2 regions of the Companilactobacillus sp. HBUAS59699 genome follow, and region 1 is predicted to be linked to the other one. Evidence: riboswitches for the same ligand, from Rfam matches in the RefSeq annotation. Region 1 holds a riboswitch; the other holds the start of a gene.

Region 1 (3,152 bases):
TGGATAAAAAAACTTATTTAGACTTAATAATAAATTATACAAATGATTTCTTAGATAAAATAGATATACCACGAATTAATAATCCAGTTAAATATGTTGATAAGTTACAATTCAATGATGAATTTTATGCTGCAATACAAGAAGAATCAGGTATAGCTTCGGATAAAGATATAGTTTGGATGAAATTTACTACTACCGGTCTTTTGGGTCTTGTAGCTGTGAGCAATGATATTAATTTTGAAATACCAAATGATGATAATTATGATGCTGTGAATGCTAAAGGTCAGTGGCGGTACAACTCTTCGGGCATCTTGGCACATATGTTAGATCAAAGATGGGACGAAAGTTTTGTCTTAATATTTCCTCTTAAAAATATACCAATTGCACTGTCTAGGAGTGATGTTGAGTGTGGAATAGGGAATTATTTAATTGAAATGGGCATTCCAATTATGGATTATTATTCTCACAAGTTTTAATTTAATTTTTGTACTAGGTTATGAGAATCTCTAATGAGATAATGTTGATAGAGTTATTAAACTTATCAGTTAGAGGAGGAAGACAATGTTTGATTATGAAGAATTAACATTTGAATCACTAGTGCTTACTTTTGATGAATCTAAAAGGGCGCATCAGTTAATGCATGCATCATTGATCGTTGCAGATGATAATGCGAAGGAACTATATAGTGATTTTGTAGATGCGTGTGTTTCTTATGCTAATATTAGAGCTATTTGGGCTACTTCCTCTAGTAAAGTTCGTTATGAAATTGACGAAAAAAGAACAGCTAATCATAATTTAGTGCTTAGCAGTTTGGATGCTCTGGATAGATATTTAACTAAAAGAAATATTGATACTAATTGGCGAAGTATAATCGGTAAGCAGCATTCTGGTCAGGAACGTAAACGACAAGGTGATTTTGCCTGCTATATAGCTTATATTCAAGGACTTGCTGCAAGGTAAATTTTTTTGTTGTGTATAACTTATTCAATAGCATCAAGGGAGTTGTTAATATGTGTGGAAGATTTACTTTTCAACCGTCAGATAACGAAGAAATCAACCGAATCTATCAATTGGCTGTGGATAATGGTTATGAACCCAAAACAGGAGAAGTCTTTCCCACAGATCAAACAGCAATTGTTCGGTCGGGTAAGGGACAAGTTCAAGTTGTTACGATGAAGTGGGGCTTTCCAGGCTTTAAGTCAGGACAAAATATTATCAATGCACGATCGGAGACAATCATGCAAAAGCCAATGTTTTCGGAATCATTTCTGAATAGACGTTGTGTATACCCGACGACTGGCTTTTTTGAATGGTCAGCTGACAAAGTGAAACACCGATTTAATTATGGATCTGACCCAGATACACTCTACATTGCGGGATGTTACAAAGTTTTTGACGGTGAAGCACACAGTGTCTTGTTAACAACTGCACCGAATGAATCGATGATCAAGATTCACGATCGTATGCCGTTGATCTTGCAAAAAAATCAAATCAAAGCCTGGATCTATGATCAGAAATTTGCCATTGATTTTTTGCAATCAGCAATGCCAAAATTAAAATCTGAACCATTATCTAATTAATAAAGCTCTATGCGTTAATATAATAATCGGATGAATATTTTCCGAAGAACTCAAATGTATCAAGACTTCAAGACCTGTTAATCACTAATAGTCATACTATTAGTAAATTGACAGGCTTTTTTTCATCCTGTAATCTGTGGGAGTCCTAAAGCAGCAGATGATATATCACAAGTAAATCAATTTAGGAGCAATACAATAATTTAGCAGGGGAACGCGAATGCGTTGAGAAGGTTTAACCTGACCCTTTGAACCTGTTGGCCAATACCAGCGTAGGGAGCATGTCATTAAATGACTATTTCGGCATTTCTCTATTCTGGAGAAGTGTCTTTTTTTATAAATTAAATAAAGTGGGGGATCAATATGGAAGCCAGTGTTGCAATTCAAGTTTTACCGATCGTAAATGATGAGGACAAACTGATCAGTATTGTGGATGAAGTTATTGCTTATATTTCTAGTACCGGACTTAATTATCAGGTGGGAGCATTTGAAACATCGATCGAAGGTGATTATGACGAGCTGATGGAAATAGTAAAGCAATGTCAATTGATTGCTGTAAAGGCTGGAGCACCAAGTGTTTCAGCATATATCAAAGTTGTCTATAAGCCAGAAGGAGAAGTATTGAGCATTGAAAAGAAAACGAAAAAGCACCAACATTAATGCTTATTCGATCCTTTCTTTGGTCTTGATACTAGTAATTTGGCAAGTGGTTAGTGTTCTCAAGTTAGTTCCTGACTTCATGTTGCCATCGCCATTACAAGTGGGACAGGCCTTTATCAGTGATTTTCATTTATTGATATTTCACGCCAAGATAACATTACTGGAAGCGGTGGTGGGATTGATATCAGGTGTTACTTTGGGAATAATCTCCGCTATATTTATGGATTATTTTCACGGAGTAAGAGATGCACTGTATCCGGTATTAGTCTTAACACAGACGATACCTACGGTTGCGATAGCGCCTCTATTGACGATTTGGTTTGGATTCGGGATCATGCCGAAGGTAGTTTTAATCATTATTACGATATTTTTTCCAGTATCAGTAGCGATGCTGAATGGATTTTCATCAGTAGATCAAGATGAGATACGTCTATTGCGTTCAATGGGGGCTAATCAATTTCAAATTTTTAAACACATCAAATTACCAGCTAGTCTAGGAGATTTCTTTTCAGCCATGAGAATTGCGGTCACTTATGCTGTGATCGGTGCCGTTATCTCGGAGTGGTTGGGAGGATTCGAAGGACTTGGTGTATACATGACTAGAGTTCGTAAGTCATATGATTTTGACAAGATGTTTGCGGTCATATTTTTGATCTCAATAATAAGTTTATTGTTAGTAGCGTTAGTTAATTTAATTGAAAAATACAGTATGCCTTGGAAAAGGGATTAATAATGGGGGATCAAATGAAATTTAGATGGAAAATTTTATTAGTTTTAAGTATTTTTGCAGTCTTTGCTGGATGCAGCAATAAAAATAGTTCTAAGTCAGAAGCAAAAGATTTAAAGAAAGTTACGATCGTATTGGATTGGACACCGAATACCAACCACACTGGTTTGTATGTCGCAAAGGAAAAA
Region 2 (3,152 bases), on a different contig from region 1:
TATAGGAGGGATAGTAAATGAGCAACGTTACTCTTAAAGGTAGCAAAGAAGGGTATGTTGTAATCATTAACGATGAAAGTGACTTCCAACAAGCATTGAAAGACTTGAAAGAACTAATTCTTAAACAAAATATTGGCTCTGCTGAAGATGATGTCATTCAATTTACTATTAAGACTGGTAATCGTCTTTTGACTGATGCTCAGGTGAAAGAAGTTAAGAAGACTTTTACTGAGTATCCTCAAATTGAAATCAAAGAAATTAGTTCAGAAGTTGAGTCAAAACTTGAAGTATCAAAACTTTTAAAAGCTAATAAGATGAACATTGAAACGGGCATTGTTCGTAGTGGTCAAAAGTTAGAATTTGAAGGCGATGTATTATTCTTGGGTGTCCTTCATGAAGGAGCACAGATCAGTACAGATGGATCTGTCTATATACTGGGTAAGGTAAATGGCATTGTCCAAGCTGGTTTCCCAGATAATACGAGTGCAGCAATTTTTGGCAATTTAAAGCATGCCGCTCAATTACGTATTGCTGATGTTATTGAAATAATCACGGACGAAAATGAGGGTGATCTTCATAATCATCAGTTTGCATACATTGACGATATGCACTCTATTAGTGTTAATGATTTACAAGATTACAAAGAGGTTATGAGTGAATCTAGAAAAAGGACGGTTTAGTTATGGGGATATCTATTGTTGTAACGTCTGGTAAAGGCGGCGTTGGTAAAACAACTACAACCGCTAATATTAGTTCCGTCTTAGCAAGCCTTGGCAAAAAAGTTTGTATGGTGGATCTGGATATCGGACTTAGAAATTTGGATGCTGTTTTGGGGCTTACCAACAGAATTGTTTATGACATCGTTGATGTGGCACAGAATCGAGTTGTTTTATCGCAAGCGTTGGTTCGTGATCCGAGATTTGAAGACAATTTGTATTTATTAGCGGCTTCGCAGTTTGCTGACAAGTACGTCCTTGATCAAGATTCTGTTAGAAGAATTATTACTTATTTGAAGCAAAGATTTGATTTTGTAATGATCGATTGTCCGGCGGGGATCGAGTACGGTTTTCAAAATGCTGTCACGGTTGCTGATGGGGCAATCGTTGTTACTAATCCCGAATTAGCGTCCGTCAGTGATGCTGATCGAGTGGTTGGGATTCTTGAAAGTATGAAGATGCCGATTACACCACATTTGATCATTAATCGTGTTCGTAAGAATATGATCAACAAAGGAACTTCGATGAGGATCGATGATATCGTTAATCATTTACGCATTCCATTATTGGGAGTAGTCATTGATGAAGACGATGTTATTGCTGCTTCAAATGCAGGTAGAACGGTGATTTCTGATAAGAACAGTGATGCTGGTCACAGTTATCGAAATATTGCTCATCGAATGCTTGGCGAAAGTATACCGTTAGATATTTTTAATGATGAAAAAAAGACGGGATTCTTTAGCAGAGTATTTGGTAGAAAAAAGTAACAGTGATATAATTATGTTAATTAAATAGTCAACACAGGGGGAGCCAATGGCTGAGAGTGATTAAGTTCAGACCCTTTAAACCTGTTATGTTAATACATGCGTAGGGATAGTGTTGTTCAAGTAAAAAACTCGAACTCTCTTGTGATGGCTTAAATCAGAAGGGAGTTTTTTTGTGTCAAGAAATAATAATTTGGTGGTTTTAACTGAAGGTGCAATCATTGTTGCAGCATCTACAGCACTAGCCTTCATACCACATAATCTAGGCGCTTCATCGATTTCAATTGTGTATGGTTTGATTCCTATGTCAATATATGCTTTGAGAAGAGGCCTAAAGCCGGGATTAATTGCTGGACTAGTTTGGGGACTGTTGGACCTTATTTTAAGAGGATTCAGTAGTGGTGGTTTTTTGAATCCGCTACAAGGGTTCGTTGAATATCCAATAGCTTTTGGAGCTATTGGACTTGTCGGCTTGGGAAGTATGCAAGTGAAGAAAAGAATTGAAGATGGAAAAAATCCGATAGGTTTAATAATGCTCTATTCTGGAATTGGATTCGTAGCTAAGTACTTCTTCCATTTCATTGCTGGTGGTATTTATTGGGGAATGTATGCACCAAAGACCATGAATCCATGGATCTATTCATTGGTTATCAATGGTGGAAGCTTTATTGCCAATATGATAATGATGTTTGTCCTGATGTTGATACTAAGTCCGGTTTTAAAGAAATTTATTATTGTCAAAGATTAAAAAAATAGTGTTCAAGTAGAGATTGCTTCTACTTGGACACTATTTTTTGTTTGTTTTAAATAAAGCTCATGAGTGATCCTAAGATTACTCCGCCAATTGTTACTAAAATCATTAACCAAACGACCACTTGGGTAATTTTTGTTAAAGTGCTTTTAGGCTTTTTTTCGTCGTTCAAACGTTCCACCACCTAGTATTTATATATGAAGAATATTACTTCACATGAACTAATTATGCAACAATTGTGGTGAAAATACACTATTTTTGGGATTATCCCCCACCGTTATATATGTTGATAAATCAAGTAATAAAACGTTTTACATATATCAGTGTCATTTTTCACAATATGAAGTGGTTAATTGTGGTGATTTGTGGTAAATTAGAAAGTGTTAAAGAATTGAGGTGAACTGTGGATGTTCATGGGGGAGTTTCATCACACCATTGACAGTAAAGGTCGAATAATTATCCCTGCAAAATTTCGTAAGGAAATTGGGGATATTTTTGTAATTACTCGTGGTATGGATGGCTGCTTATTTGGATATTCCATGGAACAATGGAGCAAGCTTGAGGCTCAGTTGGATAAGTTACCTTTAACAAAGAAGGATGCCCGTGCTTTTACTAGATTTTTCTATTCCGCCGCTGGTGAAATGGAATTTGATAAGCAGGGACGCGTCAACTTGTCGTCGTCTTTAATAGATTTTGCTAAATTAAAAAAGAATTGCGTAGTAGTTGGTGTTTCAGACCGAATTGAAATTTGGGATGAAGAAAGATGGAATGAATTTAATCAACAAGCTGAAGACAATTTTGAAGAAATATCGGAGAAAATGACAGATTTTGACTTCTAATGAATTTACACATAAAACAGTATTATTAAAAGAAACAATCGATGAGGTTAATCCTAGAGATAACGCCATTTTTGTTGATGCA

What was found. Region 1 has a riboswitch for thiamine pyrophosphate ahead of U8519_RS04405 (thiamine-binding protein). Riboswitches for the same ligand answer to the same signal wherever they lie in the genome.
Region 2: another riboswitch for thiamine pyrophosphate. It lies ahead of thiT (energy-coupled thiamine transporter ThiT); the one in region 1 lies ahead of U8519_RS04405 (thiamine-binding protein).

The regions. Positions count from the first base shown of each region.
Region 1 is NZ_JAYKTV010000002.1:160,310-163,461, reverse strand. Features, by position in the region: gene U8519_RS04420 (hypothetical protein) at 1-476, shown strand, start outside; gene U8519_RS04415 (hypothetical protein) at 562-960, shown strand; gene U8519_RS04410 (SOS response-associated peptidase) at 1,011-1,580, shown strand; TPP riboswitch at 1,776-1,873, shown strand; gene U8519_RS04405 (thiamine-binding protein) at 1,941-2,237, shown strand; gene U8519_RS04400 (ABC transporter permease) at 2,206-2,967, shown strand; gene U8519_RS04395 (ABC transporter substrate-binding protein) at 2,982-3,152, shown strand, end outside.
Region 2 is NZ_JAYKTV010000001.1:643,955-647,106, reverse strand. Features, by position in the region: gene mreD (rod shape-determining protein MreD) at 1-21, shown strand, start outside; gene U8519_RS03245 (septum site-determining protein MinC) at 18-680, shown strand; gene minD (septum site-determining protein MinD) at 683-1,483, shown strand; TPP riboswitch at 1,510-1,608, shown strand; gene thiT (energy-coupled thiamine transporter ThiT) at 1,656-2,228, shown strand; gene U8519_RS03230 (DUF4044 domain-containing protein) at 2,284-2,403, opposite strand; gene mraZ (division/cell wall cluster transcriptional repressor MraZ) at 2,639-3,070, shown strand; gene rsmH (16S rRNA (cytosine(1402)-N(4))-methyltransferase RsmH) at 3,060-3,152, shown strand, end outside.